DNA from 4 places in the Bradyrhizobium sp. USDA 3364 genome. Region 1 is predicted to be linked to each of the others. Evidence: riboswitches for the same ligand, from Rfam matches in the RefSeq annotation. Region 1 holds a riboswitch; each other region holds the start of a gene.
What was found. A riboswitch is a leader RNA that binds a small molecule or an ion and turns the genes downstream of it on or off. The one in region 1 is predicted to bind cobalamin.
Positions count from the first base shown of each region.

Region 2: another riboswitch for cobalamin. It lies ahead of ACVILL_RS05785 (TonB-dependent receptor plug domain-containing protein); the one in region 1 lies ahead of ACVILL_RS08160 (TonB-dependent siderophore receptor).
Region 3: another riboswitch for cobalamin. It lies ahead of ACVILL_RS10200 (TonB-dependent receptor); the one in region 1 lies ahead of ACVILL_RS08160 (TonB-dependent siderophore receptor).
Region 4: another riboswitch for cobalamin. It lies ahead of metE (5-methyltetrahydropteroyltriglutamate--homocysteine S-methyltransferase); the one in region 1 lies ahead of ACVILL_RS08160 (TonB-dependent siderophore receptor).

Region 1 covers NZ_JBSRYG010000002.1:1,746,624-1,751,924, reverse strand. Annotated here, with positions in the region: partial or broken gene ACVILL_RS08170 (amidohydrolase family protein) at 1-745, shown strand, start outside; gene ACVILL_RS08165 (CobW family GTP-binding protein) at 747-1,670, shown strand; cobalamin riboswitch at 1,890-2,085, shown strand; gene ACVILL_RS08160 (TonB-dependent siderophore receptor) at 2,192-4,468, shown strand; gene ACVILL_RS08155 (PepSY domain-containing protein) at 4,471-5,301, shown strand, end outside.
Region 2 covers NZ_JBSRYG010000002.1:1,219,732-1,225,032, reverse strand. Annotated here, with positions in the region: gene ACVILL_RS05800 (hypothetical protein) at 1-499, shown strand, start outside; gene ACVILL_RS05795 (hypothetical protein) at 717-1,235, shown strand; gene ACVILL_RS05790 (HAD family hydrolase) at 1,244-1,921, shown strand; gene ACVILL_RS05785 (TonB-dependent receptor plug domain-containing protein) at 2,292-2,936, opposite strand; gene ACVILL_RS05780 (hypothetical protein) at 2,935-3,231, shown strand; cobalamin riboswitch at 3,188-3,387, opposite strand; gene ACVILL_RS05775 (hypothetical protein) at 3,490-3,960, opposite strand; gene ACVILL_RS05770 (short-chain fatty acyl-CoA regulator family protein) at 3,973-5,301, opposite strand, start outside.
Region 3 covers NZ_JBSRYG010000002.1:2,181,678-2,186,978, reverse strand. Annotated here, with positions in the region: gene ACVILL_RS10200 (TonB-dependent receptor) at 1-1,844, opposite strand, end outside; cobalamin riboswitch at 2,005-2,202, opposite strand; gene ACVILL_RS10195 (FecCD family ABC transporter permease) at 2,316-3,359, shown strand; gene ACVILL_RS10190 (ABC transporter ATP-binding protein) at 3,356-4,129, shown strand; gene ACVILL_RS10185 (ABC transporter substrate-binding protein) at 4,132-4,962, shown strand; gene ACVILL_RS10180 (MBL fold metallo-hydrolase) at 5,066-5,301, opposite strand, start outside.
Region 4 covers NZ_JBSRYG010000002.1:1,210,082-1,215,382, reverse strand. Annotated here, with positions in the region: gene ACVILL_RS05745 (hypothetical protein) at 4-159, opposite strand; gene metE (5-methyltetrahydropteroyltriglutamate--homocysteine S-methyltransferase) at 226-2,571, opposite strand; cobalamin riboswitch at 2,686-2,886, opposite strand; cobalamin riboswitch at 3,008-3,218, shown strand; gene ACVILL_RS05735 (ribonucleoside-diphosphate reductase subunit alpha) at 3,333-5,301, shown strand, end outside.

The DNA.
Region 1 (5,301 bases):
CTGATCGCGAAGGCGCAGGCGCAGGGCCTGCCGATCACGGTGGAGGCCTATCCCTACGGCACCGGCTCGACCGTGCTGGCGGCGACCTTCTTCAGCGACCCCAAATTCGAGGAGCGTAACGGTCTCGGTTACGACTCGGTGCAGCGCGTGACCGACGGGCATCGCTTCGGCAGCCGCGAGGAGTTGCTGGCTGCACAGGCGGCTGAGCCCTCGACGCTGGTGCTGTGGCATGTGCTCGACATCGAGAACAACGCGCATCATCGCGATCTGCTCGACATGGCGGTGCTGTATCCGGGCGGCGCGATCGCGTCCGACGCGATGCCGTGGACGCTGGCGGATGGCCGCCCGTACAGCGGCGACGCCTGGCCGCTGCCTGACGATGCCACCTCGCATCCGCGGTCGGCCGGCTGCTTCACCCGCTTCATCCGCGAATGGGTGCGCGGAGCGCAAGAAGGTGTCGTTGCTCGAGGGCATCCGCAAATGCGCGCTGATTCCGGCCGAGATCCTGTCGGCGAGCACGCCGGCGATGCGCGCCAAGGGCAGGCTGCAGGCCGGCGCCGATGCCGATGTCGTGGTGTTCGACTTCGAGACGCTGAGCGACCGCGCGACCTTCTCCGCGATGAACCGTCCGGCGGAAGGCGTGCGGCACCTCGTAGTCAGCGGCCAGCCGCTGATCAACGACGGCGTCCTCGACGTTGCGGCAAGGCCCGGCCGGCCGGTGCGCCGCCCCGTCACCGGGGGCTGAGATGCCGGTCCCGATCCTGCTGGTCGCGGGTTTTCTCGGGGCGGGCAAGACCACGGTCGTCAACCATCTGCTGGCGCATGCGCAGGGAAGGCGCATCGCCGCCGTGGTCAATGATTTCGGTGCGATCAATATCGATGCGGAGCTGATCGCCGGCGCCAGCGACGGCGTGGTCAGCCTGAGCAATGGCTGCATCTGCTGCACGCTGGAGGGCGATCTGCTGCGCACGCTCGCAACCTTGCTGCGGCGTGATCCGCGCCCCGAGTTCATCGTGATCGAGACCAGCGGAATCGCCGATCCCGCCGACATCGTGCGCAATTTGATGGATCCGGTGATCTGGAAGGAGGCGCCGCTGGAGACGGTGCTGTGCGTGGTCGACGCGACGCAGCCCGTGGCCGCGCTGGATGATGCGCTGCTGCGATCGCAGTTGCGGGCGGCCGATGTGGTGGCGCTGAGCAAGGTCGATTTGGCCGACGCCGCCGCGTGTGCTGTAATCCGTAGCGCCGTGCGGGCGGTGCGTCCGGCGACCGTGGTGGTCGACGCGCTGCATGGCGAGGTGCCGGCAGAGTTGCTGTTTCCGGCGGATCTCGATCATGTGCCGGCGCCGCGCGAGACCGCGCCGCGACGGCCGGTGGCTGACCGGTTCGAGACGCTGAGCTGGACCTCGGAGCGGCCGGTGCGGTTGCCCCGCTTGCAGCAGGCGATCGGCACGCTGGCGCCGAAGCTGGCGCGGGCGAAGGGATTGTTCGAGACGGTGGAGCAGCCCGGGCGGCTGACGGTCTTTCAGCTCGCCGGCGGTCGCGCGACATTGGCCGCCGGCGGCGTCCTGGCGCCCGGCGTGCCGCGCACGCGGCTGGTCTTCATCGCCGAGATGGGCGCTCTCTCGCGCGCCGAGATCGATGCGATCATGCAGGGCTGTGTCGAATGACGTGAATCCCCGTCATCCTGAGGAGCGCGTAGCGCGTCTCGAAGGATGCACGGCCCGGCCGGTGGTCGTCGAACCTTCGAGACGCCGCTTCGCGGCTCCTCAGGATGACGGGATGATAAGTCTCCGCATCAGCGCGACAGACGCTGTGTCGTGGCGGGAGCACCATTTCGCAAAACATGTCTGCGACAATCGCGTCGAATTGACAGCCCTGCAGCCAGCACCTATCGTTTTGCCGACGGTTCCCTTCGGGGATCAAAAGGGAATGCGGTGCGAGGGTAACCCCAATGCCGCAGCTGTCCCCGCAACTGTAAACGGCGAGCCTTTCGTCAATTTGCCACTGGGCTGTCAGGTCCGGGAAGGCGTCGACAGGCGATGACCCGTGAGCCAGGAGACCTGCCGTCAGTCGTGGTCACACGCGAGCACATCGGGCGGGGCGTCCTGGTGGGATCGGAGCACTGCCTTTCCGGCAATGCGCCTGTCCGCGTTCGCGGTGACGTGCCACGTTACCGCGAGTCCTTTTGATGTCTCCGTCCTCTCCCGTTGCGCGCCGCTGGCGCCTCGGTCTCGTTTGCTCCCTGTCATCGCTGCTGCTGCCGGCCGGAGGCTCGGCACAAGCACCTGCGCCCACCAGGCTCGATCCGATCGAGGTCGCGCCTTCGGCGACCGCAAAGCCGAAGCCCACGGCGCGCAGCGGCAACACGGCCGCCGCGGCGCGGCCACGGCCGAGGTCAGCGACGGCTGCGACGGGCGGCGGCACGCCGCGTGCCGCAGCATCGGGTGCATCGGGTGCGGCGTCGCCGACGCTCAATGCCACCGCGCCAGGCGGCACCGGCAGCCGTCTCAATCTGACGCCGCTGCAGACGCCGGCCAGCGTCGAGATCATCACGGCAAAAACCATCAAGGAACGCGGCCAGCATAACGTGCTCGATGCCGTCACCCAGAACGCGACCGGCTTCATCGCGACGCCGGCGCCCGGCAATGGCGGCCTGTCGTTCAGCACCCGCGGCTTTGCCGGCAGCAACTCGGTGATGACGCTGTATGACGGCACGCGCTTCTATATCGGCTCCGGCACCCTGACGTTCCCCTACGACACCTGGTCGACGCAACGCATCGAGGTGCTGCGCGGTCCGGCCTCGGTGCTGTACGGCGAGGGCGCGATCGGCGGTGTCATCAACGTGATCCCGAAGAAGCCGTTAGCCACGCCCTACAACGAGGCCGAGGTCTCGCTCGACAGCAACATGACGCGGCGGCTCTCGGTGGACTCTACTGGTCCGATCAATCCCAATGTGTCGTATCGTGTCAACGCCACCGGCAACATGTCGGACGGCTGGGTCGATCGCGACAAGACCTCGAATGCAGCGGTCTCGGCCGCCGTGCGCGTGCAGGCCTCGGAGAATCTCGCCTTCACGCTGTCGGAAGATTACGCCGACCGCAGCCCGTCACGGTATTTCGGCACGCCGCTGATCAACGGCGCGATCCAGGACGCGCTGCGCTTCAAGAACTACAATGCATCCGACAGCGCGATCCGCTACAAGGATAGCTGGACCCAGTTCAAGACCGAGTGGGATGTCGCCGACGGCATCAAGGTCAACAACACGCTGTATTATCTGACCAGCGAACGGCACTGGCGCGACATCGAGAACTATGCCTTCAATCCGAAGACGCAGCTGATCGACCGCTTCAGCTATATCGAGATCTTCCACGACCAGAAGCAGTCCGGCAACCGGATGGACGCGACGTTCAGCGGTCACATCCTCGGCCTGGCGAACCAGTTCGTTGCCGGCTTCGACGTCAATCACATCGAGTTCTTCCACACCAACAACTCGCCCTATGGCGGCGCGTCGTCGGTGAATCCGTACATGTTCGATCCCGGATCGTTTTTCGCAACGACGACCGCGACTACGCCGGGCTTCAATTCGATCGTCAATCAATACGCGCTGTTCGCCGAAGACCGGCTGAAGCTGACCGATCAATTGTCGCTCGTTACCGGAGTCCGATACGATCGTCCCGAGATCGATCGCACCGACTACAAGACGCCGGGCAACGGTTTCGAAACCACGCTGTCGGGCACCAGCTGGCGCACCGGCCTCGTATACGAGCCGATCAAGAACCTCGCCTTCTACGGCCAGTATGCAGTCGGCGTCGACCCGGTCGGGAATCTCATCTCGCTGTCTACTTCGCAGAAGAACTTCCAGCTCTCCACCGGGAAGCAGACCGAGTTCGGCGTCAAACAGTCGTTCCTCGGCGGACGCGGCGAGTGGACGCTGGCAGGCTACGAGATCGTCAAGAACAATCTGCTGATCGCAGATCCCGGCAATCCCGGATCCTCGCTCCAGGTCGGGCAGCAATCATCGCGTGGCGTCGAGGCCTCGGTCGGGTTCGCGCTCGATTACGGTTGGCGCATCGACGCCAACACGGCGCTGCTGCGCGCCAAATATGACAACAACAGCCAGCTGGTCGGCGGCAAGATCGTCAGCTATGCCGGCAATGTCCCGGTCAACGTTCCGCAGCAGGTCTCCAATGTCTGGCTGACCTGGGATTTCGCACCCAACTGGTCGGTCTATGGCGGCGTGCAGATCGTCGGCGCGATGTACTCCGACCTTGCCAACACCCAGAGGCGGCCAGGCTACAATGTGGTCAATGGCGGCATCAGGTGGAAGCCGGACGATCGCACGACGGTTGCGTTCCGTGTCTACAATCTGTTCGACCAGGCTTACGCGGTGACCTCGAACGGCACCGGGCAGTGGCTGCTGGGCATGCCGCGTACCGCGGAATTGTCCGTCAACGTGAAGTTCTGACCATGCGCAACGCTCTGATCCGGCGAGGGCGGCGGTGGCTTTATGTCGTCCATCGCTGGATCGGCATTGCGACGTGTCTCCTGTTCGCGATGTGGTTCATCTCCGGCCTCGTCATGATGTACGTGGCGTTTCCGCGCCTCACCGACGCCGAGCGGTTGGCCGCGCTCCCGGTCATTCTCTGGAACAAGGTCCAGGTCTCACCGGATCGCGCGATGGCGATCGCGGGGATGGAGCACTATCCGCGCGATCTCCGGCTCTCGATGATGAACGATGTACCGGTCTATCGCATCGCCGCCTGGAAGGGGGCTGCTGTCACCGTTTCGGCGGTCGATGGAAGCGTGATCGACCAGGTCACGCCGGATCAGGCGCTTGCCATTGCCGCGCATCATCCGCATGCGGCGCAGCCGCAATTGCTCGACACCGTGACGCGCGACCAGTGGTCGGTCACGGCGCGCTTCGATCCGCTGCGGCCGCTCTATCTGATCGGCCTCGGCGACGCCGGCGGCACCGAGCTCTACATCTCCTCGCGCAGCGGCGAGATCGCGCTCGACACCACACGGCGGGAACGCGTCTGGAACTGGCTCGGCTCGATCCCGCACTGGATCTATCCGACCGTGCTGCGCAAGGACGGCCCGCTGTGGCGCGACGTGGTGCTGTGGATCTCAGGCATCTGCCTTGTGGTTGCCGTCACCGGCTTCTGGATCGGCATTCTCCGTCTGCGGCTGACGCGCCGTTACGCTGATGGCGCCGTCTCGCCTTATCGCGGCTGGATGGCCTGGCATCATATCGCCGGCCTGATCGGCGGCATCTTCGTCTTCACCTGGATGTTCAGC
Region 2 (5,301 bases), 530 kb from region 1:
GTTAGCAAATGGCCACGAGGTGAGGGCAGAACTGATTGCACAAGGTTACACCCGGGTTGGTCGGACGGATGCTGAGCTGTTGCTCAAGCTGATTGAGAAAATTTGTGAGAGGGATTATTGGCGGCAAGGCTTGCGGGTCAAGTATGAGAACGTTTTCCGTGAAATCGATGAGCGCATTGATGGTGCTATCAGTGCGCTCTTGTTGGACCCAGCGGGAAATCTGGTCGCGTTCCGCAATAGATATGGTTTGCGTCCATTGGAGTTCATGCAGACGGACGATGGAGTTTTGCTCTTTGCCTCGGAAAATTGCGCCTTTGCCGGCCTTCGAGGCGAGTCAGGTCAAATCCTGCCGGGCTACATCAAATATGTGGATGGCAAACGGGGGCATTGCCTCGATCATCGCGTCAGTGTTTCTCAAGAAACCGCCAAGCTATGCGTTTATGAGACCCTTTACCTCGGAAACCCGGATACGTCCATCGATGGCCAAACTCACCGCTAAACCCGCTACAATATCGGTTTCTCGCTAGGTGATCTTATTGCGCAACGGATCTGCGCAGAGCAGGACCCAGATCCCATCATCGTCTCGTCCATGCCTTATACCGGAAGACCTTACGCTGACGGGTTATTTGCATCTCTGGTAGCGCGCGGCGTTAACGCTCAACGACGTGAAGTCATCGAGGCGCAATTCGCTGAGCGAACTCTCATCGGCCCAACCAGTGAGCGCAAGCATCGTATCGCTCGCAAATATCGGCTGGCTTCGACTGATGTTGGCAAACGCACGATACTCATTGCCGATGAAGCCCTCATTCGTGGCGATACCCGGCCGGACCGTGACGAATATGCTCCTTGCTGCGGGCGTCAAAGCTGTCCATTGGGGAATCGGTTCGCCACCTATCGTGGCTCCGAATTACTACGGCGTGGATATTGAGGCCATCGATGAACTGGCTTTTTGGCAGGCATGGAAACGGCTGTCCGCGCAACAGCAGAAGCAAAGCCTGCTGTTCAAAGACATCGAGCCGCATGTTCTTCAATCGGTTGAAAGCAGAATCGCTGCCGCGATCAACGCGACAACTGTGACTTACTTGCCCTTTTACCGATTGTCCTCGTTGCTGCCGCGCGGGAGCGAGGGAGTAGATTTATCACCCTTCACATTCGAAATGCCGACTTCTGCAGGTCAAAGCCGCGCAAACAGAGATCTGCATAGCCTTGTCGCTGACTACCAGAGCGCTGCCTGAGATTGAGTATGATGAGGCCCATTCTTGTTTTTGATTGGAATGGCACGTTGCTTGACGATGCCAGCGCACTACTCCAAACGACGAACGTTATCCTGAAACGTTTCGGTCGCCCGGCGATCGATTTAGACACCTTTCGGGATCATTGCGATGTCCCACTGTCCATTCTTTTCCGAAACATCGGGATGTCAGAATCGGAAGTCGCAGCCGTAGATCGCGATGGCAGTGCAATCTTCCATGACACTTACGAGCCGCTGGCCGATAAAGCAGATCTACGCGTGGGGGCGCGCACAATGCTGGAATGGGTTCGCCGGGAAGCGGCTTCGTCCATCATCGTGAGCAACCATATAGTCGCACCTCTTGTTGCTCAATTGCAAAGGCTCGGCATCGATCGCTGCTTCAACGACGTCCTGGCCTTTGAAAGCCGTGCCACGCAGAATAAGACGATGAGCAAAGGGGAGCGACTTCGGCGATATATGGTGCAAAACGATCTAAAGCCGGAGTCGACCTTCATTATCGGGGATATGCCGGTAGAAACTGATATTGCCCGAAGTCTTGGACTGATCAGCGTAGCCATTACCGGCGGATTTGTTTCCGAGGCGCGGTTGCGGGCTACGAAGCCGGACCACATCATCCAGAACCATCACGAGCTATTGCCGATCGTTCGAGAGCACGGCTCTTTCCACTAGGCGGGTAGCGGGGGCGCGGCAGCTAATAGTCCAATGCCGGTGAGACGCGCAGGGCTTCCGTACTGCGTCTATTTCAAGATTCCGGCCGAGCGCGATCTGAGCGAAATGTCTTGCTCGACAATATTACTCGGATTGCCCGTGCTCTAAAGGTCAAAGTCCACGCGCTTCTTGACGACGGCACTTACTGGACCAAGGCCTATCTCACGAGGCTTGCGGGTGACGGGCGAAGTGAACCGAAACATCCACGATTTGGTCTTTGGTCCCACTCCCAGCGACGAAGAGCCAGAGCCCGTCACCATCGCCCAACCGATCGCCTGGCCCGGCATGCTCAACCCTGTTTTACAGTGAGGGTTCCCATCGAGGTGGTCGGCTAGGTGCCGAGCGTATCGATCGAGCCGTCGAGTTCGCTCCTGATCGGTCCGGTGGTCAGCTGCTTGCTGACATAATTGACCGAGCCGCCGATCGTGGCGAGCCCCGACGTGATCGAGTTCGGGCCCTTGACGAATTCGACCTGCTCGAGGCTCGCCGTGTCCATCACGCGGGAGGTGATGTCTTGCGGACCGATCCAGATGCCGTTGTAGAGTGTGGTGATTTCGCTGCCCGTGAAGCCGCGCATCGAGAACCCCGCGGGTGGCGCCGGCGGCATCGCCCGACAGCACGCCAGTCGCCCCCCGCGCGGTCTCGGTCGTGGTGCGGTATCCTGCTCCTGCATCTGCTGCTGGCTGACGACTTCGACGGTTACGGGCGTCTCGTGTACCGTCAGGCCAAGCAGGCTGGTGCTGCCGGCTATCACGTTGCTGTTGAGCGGCGTCGCGGCCGTTGCTGCGAGAGGGGCCGGTCCCGGCACCGGCTTCGGCGCTGGCGCAGGCTGGCGTGCCGCACGCCGGACGCGCTTAGCGGGCCCGCAGCTTTCGCTGCCACGTTGCTCCGCGCTCGGCCGCGGCGTGGGCGGAGTGACGGTGACGGGATTGAGCTGCTGCGGTGTTTGCGCCGATGCCCGGCCGGCCGCGGCCATGGAAGCCATCACGATGCAAAGCGTGACCGCCGAACCGGCCAGCAAGCGGTGCTTGCGTGAAATCAGTGAAAGCCCTGAAATTCGCGCCGACGAGCGCAACGCAACATCATCTGAAATGAACACAGTGGTGACCAACGGCGAAGCAAAAAAGCCGTCACGTACATTGGCCGTGAGCGGCTGCCGTTCGCCCCAGATGCGGCAGATCCCAACCGGCTTTGCAACGCCCTGGAGCACCCCGCCCAATGCGTCAGCACATGACCACGACGGTAGCAAGGTTTCCTGGCTTGCGGCTTGACGCTTCCGACCACCTTCCCAGATTCGAATCGAATCCACTGGCTTCAAATGTCGTCGGCTCGCCGCTTACAGTTGCGGGGGCAGCTCCGGCCTAGTCCGTGAGGACGCACCGTATTCCCTTGATATGCCTTTCGGCACTACCGCCGATGAGCCTGAACGGCCCCTCCAAGCGAATCAAGCAAGTGGCGCTTGTCGAATGCGGAGTAGCAGCACATGTGGCAGTTTGGTCACGCCGAACGGCTGCGAGCATCTCGGACGTTCACGATCTGTTGGGATGGCGCCAATCCGCGATCTGCTGGGGCCGAGTCGCAAGCTCCCTGACAATATCGGGAGAATACAGGAAGAGGCTGACCTGCTTCCGACCGCTACTGAAGAAGGTGTGGCCAGCGGTCGGTACTCGACCTTGCTTCGACCACCGTCGCAATTCGGCTGAGGTGATCGACAGTATCTGCTCGACCATTCTCCCCGTCAGTGGCTCCTTTTGAAGCTTTTGCAGCTTCTGCTCGACGACTTCACAAACTTGCAGGACGGAGTTCACGTCGCCCAACGGGCAATGAATCAGAATACCCCCTTGGCAATCTGTCACGCTGCATTCGAGCCGCTGGCGAAAGGTCGATCGCGTGATTCGAAGTGCTTGCGCCGCCCTCTTGTGCGAGCCCGCCGTCAATTCTTCTGAAGGAAAGAACTCGATGGTCCGTGTCGTCAAAAGGCTGGCGGTGTTCAGATGCATATGTCCTCTCGGTCAGGGAGTGGAGGCTGCATAGGGAGAAAAGTAGGCGTGTTTTTCATCGATCATAAGCGGGCGTCCGAGCGGAGGGAAAGCCCTCTGCGGGCAATCGACGCGCTCACATACCTTGCAGCCTATGCCAATCGGCGTCGCGGACGCAGGATCGTGAACGTCAAGTCCTCGTGAGTAGACAATTTCTTCGGCGTGCCGGATGTCACATCCCAGGGCGACGGCAAACGTCTTGCTCAGCGAGCCATATCCCCCCTCGCGACGGGTGACGGTGCGCGCGATCCAGAGATACGTGCGATCGTCCGGCATTTGGGCAAGCTGGGTGAGGATGCGTTCAGGAGTCGTGAACGCTTCGTATACATTCCAAAGCGGGCAGGTGCCGCCAATCCGGGAGAAGTGAAAATCAGTTGCAGATTGTCGTTTCGAGATGTTTCCAGCGCGATCGACGCGGATGAAGAAGAACGGCACGCCGCGTGCGGAAGGCCGTTGTAGCGTACTCAGCCGGTGGCACGTGGTTTCGAAGCCGACGCCAAACTTCTGGCCCAGCAGCTCGATGTCATAGCGAAGCTTTTGAGCGGCACCCAAGAATTCCCCATAAGGCATGATCAGTGCTCCGGCGAAATAGTTGGCAAGCCCGATGCGGGCGAGCCCGCGCGTATCCGCATTGGTGAACCGTGCACCGTCGACCAGTGCTGACAATTCTCCATCGCAAGCCAGTAGGGCGATTTGAGTGGCCAACTGGAAAGCCTGTTGGCCCGGTTCCAGCTTTCGCGAGAGATGCAGGGCCGCGCATTCTTGGTCGAAGCGTCGATGTGCCGCAGCAGGCGCATCGTCGAACATCACCGTTATTCCAAATTTGTCGCGCAGATGGTCGCTAAGGCTCGCCGACGTCAGCTGGCGCGATGGCGCAAGCTGTTGCGCGAGCTGCTCGGCGGCGTCGTCCAGCTCGGCAAAGTAGTTGTGGCGTGCATAGAAGAAGTCGCGGACTTCCTCGTGGGGGGTCGAGGGCAGGATCGCGGTCGCCGCCTGGCGGTCCTCGCCGAGCCGCGCGGCGAGCACCGCGGTTTGCTCGATCGCGAGCCGGTGATTGCGGCTGAGCGAGATGATCGCCCGCGCTACCGCGGGCATGTTGACGGCGAGCTCCCGGATTTCGGCGGCTGATACGTTCTCGCCGACGACTGTGGGCGACAGCGTCTCGCGGAGGTCGGCAACCAGCCGCGCCTCGTCATCCTCCGAGAACATCTGCACGTCGACGCCGAAGACGGTGTTGAGTTTGAGCAGGACCGCAATCGTTAGCGGCCGCTGGTTGTTCTCCAACTGGTTGAGGTAGCTCAG
Region 3 (5,301 bases), 440 kb from region 1:
CGGGTGATCGCCATGCCGCCGCGTAGGGTCACGGTGTCGCTGACCTTGAGCGAGGCGCTGGTCTCAGAGCCATAGCGGCGGGTCGGGTCGAGGTTGGTGTTGTAGAACAGCACCGGATTGAAATGGATCTCGTTCTCGAGATCCATCAGATAGACGCTGGTCTGCACCTGAAACAGGTTGGTCTTGACCCGGAAGCCGCCTTCGACGTCTTCCGAGGTCTGGGTCTTGAGCTGGAAGGTCTGCGGGATCGGCGCGAAGGTCAGCGGGTCGAACGACGGTCCCGACGCGACGCGCTCGTCGACATCGGGCGTGCGGAATGCACGCGCGGCGCGGCCGAACACCGAAAAGCTGTCGGTGAGGCGATGCTCGACGCCGACATGCAGCGCGTACTGCGTCTCGTTGCTGTCGAGCGGGGAGGCCTGCGTGTCGAACGCGAACGGCGCGTTCGGGTCGTAGCGGTCGCGCGCCGAGACGCCGGTGTTCTGAACGCGTGCGCCGTAGGAGAAGTCGGTCGTCGGCAACAGGCCCAGCGTATGTTGCCAATAGCCGGCCACGGACCGCTGCTCGATATTGTAGATATGGAAGGGATCGACGCCCTGATAGGCGCCGCGCGCCTCACGGAAGGTCGAATCGTAATAGTCGATGCCGGTCAGGATCGTCGACGGCATTCCGAGCATCACGGTCTTGACGCTGAGCCGCGGCGTCAGCGACCAGGTCTCGAGCGCGGCGTCGTTGTAGGTGGAGGAGAAGCTCGGCGTCGGCACCGTGCCGAAGAAGCCGCTCTGCGTGTCGCGCTGCCGCCAGCCTCCGTCGACGATCAGGTCGACGCCGTTCATCAATGTCTTGGTGAAACCGGCCGTGACGCTTGAGGTCTGCTGGTTGGCGTAGTCGAACGGCGTGGCGGCGCCGCGGCGGTCGGTGAGCAGCTCGTTGACGCCGATCGACGGATCGACCAGCCGTCCGCCGGGCAGGCCGAGCTTCTGGTCGCTGCCGGTGACGGTCAGGAACGCGCTGAGATCCGACGTGGTGTAGTTGATGTTGCCGATCGCGTTGCGCTGGTCGAGCGCATTGTTGACGCGGTAGCCGTCGGACTTGATGCCGTTGCCGTAGAACGAGGTGGACCACGGTCCCGAATTAAGCGCCGCGGAGACTGCGGCCGTCCGCGTGTTGAACGAGCCGGCGCCGCCCTCGGCCCTGATCGTGGCCGGCGGACCGCCGGCGCCGGTCTTGGTGACGATGTTAATTACGCCGCCCACCGCGTTGTCACCGTAGAGCACCGCACCGCTGTTGCCGCGCGTGATCTCGATGCGCTCGATCGAATCGAGCGGGATCGTGGTGAGGTCGAAGCCCGCCTTGTCCATGTCGTTGAGGCGGCGGCCGTTGAGCAGGAACAGCGTGTTGTCCGTCGCGAATGCGCCGAAGCCGCGCAGGTCGACCGAGGTCTTGGCGCCGTTCGGTCCACCATAGGGAGTTTGCAGCTGGACGCCCGGCACCTGCGCAAGGATCTCGGGCAACGAATGCACCGGCGAATGCGCGATGTCGTCGGCGGTGATCACGGCCGAGGAGGAGCCGACAATGCCGGCGAACTGGCGGCCGCCGCCGGTGCCACCAGTTCCGGTGGCCGCGCCGGTCCCCGTCGAGCTCGATCCGGCGCCGCTGACGGTGTTGCTGCTCTGCGCGGTGCCCGGTGCCGGGCGGCGCGAGGACGGCGCTTCGTCAGCGGCCGGCCTGGCGCGCGTGACGTTCTGGTCGCCCGGTTTGGTGACTTCGATCGCCGGGAGCTGATCGGGAGCGGGCGCCTGCTGCCCCCGTGCACCTGAAGCAAGGATTGCAGGCGCGATCATCGTCGACGCGAGCAGAAGCGCGCGGCGGCGATGGGGTGGGAAGGCGGACATAGGCGAGACCTCGGTAACGTCAGTGGCACGTCACCGCGAACCAGTCTCACCATCGTGCTTGCAGCATCAGGTGAAGCTCATGCCTGTACTCCCCGACCGGCATCATCGCGTGTGACCACGGCTGACGGCAGGTCTCCTGGCTCGCGGGTCGTTACCCTTCGTCGCCTTCCCAGGACCGAGATTCCCAGTGGCATCTGACGAAGGATTCACCGCATACAGTTGCGGGGGCAGCCGCGGCGTTGGGGAAGTTTCCCCGTACCGCATTCCCTTTTCATCTCATTAAAGAACCGTCATGTTCATCTAGGGTTCGGCCGGGCAGCAAAGTCAATCCGGCGGCAGCCGGGCAAATGGCCGCTCCGCCACGGTTTTTGGCGAGTGTCGCTTGTCTGCCACGGCGATCGCTGTAAGAGCATGGATTCAATGAGCGTGCAGGATTTTGCCTTGGCGGCCGAGGTCGCGGCGCGGCGCCGGTGGGGCGTCACCGCGGCGCTGCTCGCGCTCGTGGTGCTGCTGCTGGTGATCTCGCTCGGGATCGGCCCGGTGCCGCTGTCGCCGCTCGCGGTGATCGAGGCGCTGTTCGGCAGCGGCAGCGACGTGGCGCAGGTGATCGTGCGCGAGATCCGCCTGCCGCGCACCATCCTGGCGTTTGCGATCGGCGGCATTCTCGGCCTGTCCGGCGCCGCGCTGCAAGGGTTGCTGCGCAATCCGCTGGCCTCGCCGTCGCTGTTCGGTGCGCCGCAATCGGCGGCGTTCGGCGCGGTGCTGGTCATTGCGCTGGGTCTCGCCGATGTACGCTCCTATGCACTGCCGGTGGTGGCGATCATCGCCGCGTTCGGCTCGGTATTCGCGCTGCTCGCGATTGCCGGCCGCAATGCCGGGCTGTTGATCCTGATCCTCGCGGGGCTCGCGATCTCGAGCTTTGCGGGAGCGGCGACGGCGCTGGTGATGAACCTCTCCAGCAATCCGTTCGTGGTGCTGGAGATCGCGTTCTGGCTGCTCGGCTCGCTGGAGGATCGCAGCTTTCAGCACGTCGCGCTGGCGCTGCCCTTTATCATCGCTGGCGCCGCCATCCTGCTCAGCCAGGCGAGCGCGTTCCGCGCGCTGACGCTCGGCGAGGAAGCGGCGCAGAGTCTCGGCGTCGACGTCGGACGGCTGCGGCTCTACGTCATCACTGGCGTTGCGCTCGGCGTCGGCGGCGCGGTCGCCGTGACAGGCACGATCGGCTTCATCGGTCTGGTCGCGCCGCATCTGATGCGCCCGGTGATCGGTCACGATCCGGCGCGGCTCCTGGTGCCGAGCGCGCTCACCGGCTCGGCGCTGCTGCTTGCGGCCGATATCGCGGTGCGCATCATCCCCTCTACCTCGGATATCAAGGTCGGCGTGCTGACCTCGATCATCGGCGTGCCGTTCTTCCTCTATCTGATCATGCGCGAACGCCGCGCACTCGGCGGAGGCGTGGCATGACGCTGCTCTCCGCCACCGCGCTCAACGCCTCGCTCGGCAGCCGCAGGGTGCTGCACGATGTCTCGCTGGCGTTGACCGCGGGTCATCTGGTCGCGCTGGTCGGGCCGAACGGCGCCGGCAAGACCACGCTGCTGCGTGCGCTGGCCGGACTGATTCCATCCGACGGCGACATCAGGATCGGCGGCGACGCGCTGGCGTCGCTCCCGTTGCGCGAGCGCGCCAAACGCTTCGCCTATTTGCCGCAGGGCCATATGGTGCACTGGCCGCTGCCGGCGCGCGATATCGTCGCGCTCGGCCGCTATCCGCATGGCGCGACCGATCCGGCGCGGCTGTCGCAGCTGGATATGGAGGCGGTGCTGCGCGCGATGCAGGCGGTCGACGTCGAGGCGTTCAGCGATCGCCGCGTTACCGAGCTCTCCGGCGGCGAGCGCAGCCGCGTCGCGCTGGCCCGCGTGCTCGCGGTGGAAGCGCCGGTGATCCTCGCCGACGAGCCGACCGCCTCGCTCGATCCGCGCCACCAGATCGACGTGATGCAGAAGCTGCGCAACGTCGCCGACACTGGTGTGCTGGTCATCGTGGTGACGCACGATCTCGGGCTCGCGGCGCGCTTCGCCGATGATGTGCTGGTGCTTTCGGAGGGACGGCTGGCCGCGCAGGGCGCGCCGGAGCAGGCACTGTCCGAAGCAGTCCTCGCCAGTGTGTTCAGGGTCAGCGCCTATCGCGCCGAATTCCAGCGCGAGGCCGTCATTGTGCCGTGGGCGGATGTGTGATGATGCGGCGTCTCGCAGCCCTGGCAGCGGTCGCATGGATGATGTCGTGCAGCACCGCGTTCGCCGTCGGACCGCGCATCGTCTCGATGAATGTCTGCAGCGATCAGCTCGTGCTGACGCTGGCCGATCCGGACCAGATCCTCGGCCTCAGCCGCTTCTCGCGCGATGCCTGGCAATCCTGGGCCGCCGAGCAGGCGCGAAGCTATCCGCGCCTGTCCGGCGGGGCCGAGGATGTGCTGCTGCTCAAGCCCGACATCGTCGTCGTCAGCCTGTTCGACAAGCGTGCGACGCGCGATCTGCTGAAGGCCAACGGGCTGCACCTCGTCGAGTTCACGGTGCCGCGCACCCTGGACGAGGTGAGGAAGCAGATTTTGGCGATGGGCGGTGTGCTGCAGCATCCGGATCGCGCGCAGGCCGAGATCGCGCGCCTCGATGCGGCGATCGCGCGGGCGCGGGCGGTGGCGAGCACGCGTCAGTATCGCGTGCTGCCTTTGGAGCGGCGCGGCTTTGTCTCGGGCGACGGCAGCCTGGTCAGCTCGCTGCTGACGGCGACGGGCCTGACCAACGCCGCCGGCGAGCTCGGCCTCGGCGCGGGCGGGTTTGCCTCGCTCGAGGCGATCGTGAAGCTGCGGCCGGATTTCATCCTGGTGTCGGAAGCCGGCGATCGCGCCGAGGATGAGGGCCGCGCCTTCCTGCTGCATCCGGCGCTGGAGCGCTTCTATCCGGAAGGCAAGCGCATCGTGCTGCCCGAGCGGCTCACGGTGTGCGGCGGCGTGATGCTGGCGGATGCACTGGATCGGCTGACGGAAGAGTTGAAAAGGGTGACGCGTTAGGTCTCTGCGTCGTCATTGCGAGCGGAGCGAAGCAATCCATCTTTCCGCTTGCTGAGGTATGGATTGCTTCGTCGCTTCGCTCCTCGCAACGACGCTGAGGGACCTACCCCAACACCACCGGCCCGCCGGCCTTCTTCCACGCGTCGATGCCGCCTTCGATATGGGCGGTGTTGGCCAGCCCGGCCTTCTTCGCGGCGGCAACGGCCATCGCCGAGCGCTCGCCGAAGGCGCAGAAGAACACGACGCGGCGGCCGGTCGCGGCCGCGACTTCGCGCAGCATGCCGCCGGGCTGCAAGGTGGCGCAAATCCCCGGATAGGGCGCATGCAGCGCGCCGGCCA
Region 4 (5,301 bases), 540 kb from region 1:
CGTTCAAGAGCGCCGCTCTCCCGACCCACCGAGGTGAATCGCCAGAATTTTTTCGGGCGTCTCGTTCACTTCGATGATTTGAGCGTTGCTGCCGACGAATTCCAGGATCGTCCTGTCGCCCTCGCGTGACAATCCCGCCGACCAGCGAGATGTTGACATGGTAGGGCGTCGCTTTGCCAAAGCGGGTGCATTTGATCCAGAACTGCATCGGCAGTCTCCGTAGTGTCAGGACGCCACCCGCAAGGCGTGCGCAGCAGCGACCATATTGACGAGGGCAGGGCGGACCTCTTCCCATTTGCGGGTCTTCAGGCCGCAATCCGGGTTGATCCAGAGCTGGCCGTCCGACAGGCGCTGGCGCGCTAGCTTGAGCAGCTCGGTCATCTCGTTGATCTCAGGCACGCGCGGCGAGTGGATGTCGTAGACACCGGGACCGATCTCGTTCGGATAACGGTAGTTCCGGAATGCATCCAGCAGCTCCATCTTCGAGCGCGAGGTCTCGATCGAGATCACATCGGCGTCCATCGCGCCGATCGCGTCGATGATGTCATTGAACTCGGAGTAGCACATGTGGGTGTGGATCTGGGTCTCGTCGCGGACGCCCGACGAGCAGATGCGGAAGCATTCCACCGCCCAGTCCAGATAGGTCGTCCACTCCGAACGGCGCAGCGGCAGGCCTTCGCGCAGCGCCGCCTCGTCGATCTGGATCATGCCCGCGCCGGCACCTTCGAGGTCGGCGACCTCGTCGCGGATCGCAAGCGCGATCTGCCGGCAGGCTTCGCTGCGCGGGATGTCGTCGCGAACGAATGACCAATTCAGGATCGTGACCGGGCCGGTCAGCATCGCCTTCATCGGCTTTTTGGTCAGCGACTGCGCGTATTGCCACCATTCGACCGTCATCGGCTTCGGGCGCGACACGTCGCCGAACAGGATCGGCGGCCGGACGTAGCGTGAGCCATAGGATTGCACCCAGGCATGCTCGGTGAATACGAAGCCGGAGAGCTGCTCGCCGAAATACTGCACCATGTCGTTGCGTTCGAACTCGCCATGGACCAGTACATCAAGGCCGATGGCTTCCTGCCAGCGCACAGTCTCTGCCGTCTGCTCCTGCAGGAAGGTCTTGTAGCTGGCGTCGCTCAGGCTGCCCTTGGCATGCGCGGCGCGCGACTTGCGGACCTCGAGCGTCTGCGGGAACGAGCCAATGGTGGTGGTCGGGAACGCCGGAAGATTGAACCGCGCGCGCTGTACTTCGGTTCGTTCCTCGAAGGAGCTGGCACGGCCGCGCATCGCGGTGTCAATGCCAGCCATGCGCTGCGTAACCTTTGCATCGTGAATCCGCGGCGAGGTCTTGCGCGCGGCGGCAGACGCGTCGGAGGCCGTCAGCGCAGCCGCGATCGAATCGCGGCCGCTTGCAAGCGCGGTGCCGAGCGCGACCAGTTCCTCCATCTTCTGCACCGAGAAGGCGAGCCAGCTCTTGACCTCGGCGTCGAGCTTCGCTTCGAGGGCAAGATCGATCGGCACGTGCAGCAGCGAGCAGGACGGCGCAATCTGCACACGGTTCTTGCCGAGCTTCGCGACGACCGGTTCCAGCCGGTTGAGCAGCTTGCTGAGATCGGCGCGCCAGATGTTGCGGCCGTCGAGCACGCCGAGCGAGACGACGCGCTCAGCGGGCAGGTGGGCGAGGTCATCGAGCTGCTCGGGCGCGCGCACCAAGTCGAAATGCAGGCCGGCGACGGGGAGCGCAAACGCAGTGTCGCGGTTTGCGCCGAGGCTGCCGAAATAGCTCGCCAGCATGATCTTGATCTGCGGCACCGCCTTGGCGATCTCGCCATAGGCGCGACGCAGCGCATCGTGGGCGGTATCGTCGAGATCGAGCGCCAGGCAGGGCTCGTCGATCTGCGCCCATTCGGCGCCGCGGCGGGCAAGCTCGCGCAGTACCTCGATATAGACCGGAAGCAGGCGGTCCAGCAGCGACAGCGGTTCGAAGCCGGCGTCCTTGCTCTTGGCGAGTTTCAGGAAAGTAACCGGGCCGACCAGCACCGGTCGGGTCTGGTAACCGAGGGCCTTGGCTTCCTCATATTCCTCGATCGGCTTGCGTGAGGCGAGGCGGAACTGCTGATCTGCAGAGAGTTCGGGCACCATGTAGTGGTAGTTTGTGTCGAACCACTTGGTCATCTCCTGCGCCGGTACGCCATGACCTTGGCTATGGTGCGCGTGACCGCACGACGCGTCATGCGCGCTACCTTCAGCGCCGCGCGCCATCGCAAAATAGGTCGCAAGCGGCACCGGGCCGCTGCTCCAGCCATAGATGGCCGGGATCGCGCCGACCATCACCGAGGTATCGAGCACCTGGTCGTAGAACGAGAAGTCGTTCGACGGGATCACCGAGACGCCGAGCTTTTTCTGGCGTGCCCAGTTGGCGGCGCGCAGACCGACGCCGGTCTCGATCAGCGTCTTTTCGTTTGTCGCGCCGGCCCAGAAGCTTTCCAGCGCAAGCTTGAGTTCACGGCGCGGACCGATCCGCGGCGTGCCGAGAGTCGCAACAGCAAGTGAGGAGGTAGATGTGGAAGACATTGGCTTAACCCCAAAAGTTGGGGGCAAAGGCCGTAGTGACACGTCTGGACTCCGCAAGACGCGGGAAAAGCGCGTGCGGGGTCGCAACCGCACCACCGGGACACCCCGCCCGAGGACGTTCATGTTGTCGAGGCAGGTCTCCTGGCTCGCGGGTCCTAGCTGTCGTCTGGCCTTCCCGAAGCTTTCGCCTCAGTGGCTTTGAGTGGACGACAACTCGCCGCTTACAGTTGCGGGGGCAGCGCCGGCATTGTACCGGCTTCCCTCTTAGCTCCGGGAGAAAGTGCCTCTCGGAGAACCACGACGCCGCCACTTATCGGCAACTTCGCGTGGCCGTCAACTCGGGCGGCATCACGTGTGATCGAGCGACGTTGTTCACATCATCAACAGGCGCCATCCGCATTTTCTGGCGACCCATTGACACAGTGTGCCAAATCACACCAGATATAGTTGTTACGGTCCGTCATGCCGCAAAGCATGGTGGCTAAGAGGGAAGCCGGTGATCTCACCGAAAATCCGGCACTGCCCCCGCAACTGTAAGCAGCGAGTTGTTCCCGAAATCACGTCACTGATGCGTCGTCCGCATCGGGAAGACACGGGAGCGACGACGACCTGCGAGTCAGGAGACCTGCCGTAACACCGAAATTACGTCCACGGGCGGGGTGTCCCGGCGGTCGCTTGCACAGCCATGCCGGTGCGTTGCCGCCGGGATGATGCAGCGTCCCCTGACATCCGGCCCCAACAAACGTCACGGGGTCTGCACGATGTCACTCTCTCTCGATCGCGAAACAAAGCCAGCGCCACTCATCCTGCTGCGTCCGGAAGTGCTTGCCGCGCCGGAGGCCGCTCCTCCGATGCAGGTGATCCGCCGCAATGGCACGGTGTCGAAATTCGACGCCAGCAAGATCTCGGTTGCGATGACCAAGGCGTTCCTGGCGGTCGAGGGGCACACCGCCGCCGCATCGCGCCGCGTCCATGAGGTTGTCGAGCAGCTCACCGCCGAGGTCCTCAGTGCGCTGACGCGTCGCATGAGCGAAGGTCGCACCTTCCACATCGAGGACGTGCAGGACCAGGTCGAGCTCGCGCTGATGCGGAGCGAGCACCATAAGGTGGCGCGCGCCTATGTGCTGTATCGTGAGGAGCGCACGAGGCAGCGCGCTGAGCAGGACGCGGCGAGGGCGGTGGCCCAGCCTGTGGCCGGGCCGGCCATTCACATCACATTGCCGAACGGTAGCGAGGTGCCGCTCGACCACGCCCGGCTGGCGCTGATCATCAACGAGGCCTGCGCCGGCCTCGATGGCGTCGATGCTGCGCCCGTGATCGCCGAGACCCAGCGCAACATCTATGACGGCATCAGCCAGGATGAACTGGCGCTCGCCTCGGTGATGGCCGCGCGCACCCTGGTGGAGCAGGAGCCGAACTACACCTATGTCAGCGCGCGCCTCTTGCTCGACAAGCTGCGCACCGAGGTGTTGTCCTATGTGCTTGATATGCCGACCAGCGCCTCGCAGGCCGACATGGCGAGCCGCTATGCCGAGTATTTCCCGGCCTATATCAAGACCGGGATCAAGGCCGAACTGCTCGATGTCGAACTCGGCCGCTTCGATCTGGCGCGGCTTGCGGCGGCGATGAAGCCGGAACGCGATCTGTCGTTCCAGTTCCTCGGGCTGCAAACGCTGTATGACCGCTATTTCCTGCACGTTCGGGGCAACCGCATCGAGCTGCCGCAGGCATTCTTCATGCGCGTTGCGATGGGTCTGGCGCTGCGCGAGATCGACCGCGAGGGGCGCGCGATCGAGTTCTACAATCTCTTGTCGTCGTTCGACTTCATGGCTTCGACGCCGACCCTGTTCAATTCTGGCACGCAGCGGCCGCAGCTCTCATCGTGCTTCCTCACCACCGTGGCTGACGATCTCGACGGCATCTTCAAGTCGATCAAGGATAACGCGCTGCTGGCGAAATATTCCGGCGGGCTCGGCAATGACTGGACCCGCGTCCGCGGGCTCGGCGCGCACATCAAGGGCACCAATGGCGAGAGCCAGGGCGTGGTGCCGTTCCTCAAGGTCGCCAACGACACCGCGATCGCGGTGAACCAGGGCGGCAAGCGCAAGGGCGCGGTCTGCGCCTATCTCGAGACCTGGCACGTCGACATCGAGGAATTCCTCGATCTGCGCAAGAACACCGGCGATGACCGCCGCCGCACCCACGATATGAACACCGCGAACTGGGTGCCCGATTTGTTCATGCAGCGCGTCGAGGCTGACGGCGAGTGGACGCTGTTCTCGCCCGACGAGACGCCGGACCTGCACGATCTCTACGGCAAGCCGTTCGCCGAACGCTACGCCCATTACGAGGCCAAGGCCGCGCGCGGCGAGATGCGAGTGTTCAAGCAGATTCGCGCCGTCGATCTCTGGCGCAAGATGCTGACCATGCTGTTCGAGACCGGCCATCCCTGGATCACCTTCAAGGACCCGTCCAATCTGCGCTCGCCGCAGCGCCATGCCGGCGTGATCCACTCCTCGAACCTCTGCACCGAGATCACGCTGAACACGTCTGACGACGAGACTGCGGTGTGCAATCTCGGCTCGATCAACCTCGCCAACCACATACAGGACGGCAAGCTCAACGACGCCAGGCTGAAGGCCACAGTGACGACCGCGATGCGGATGCTCGACAACGTCATCGACATCAACTTCTACACCATCCCGGAGGCGCGCCGCTCCAATCTGCGGC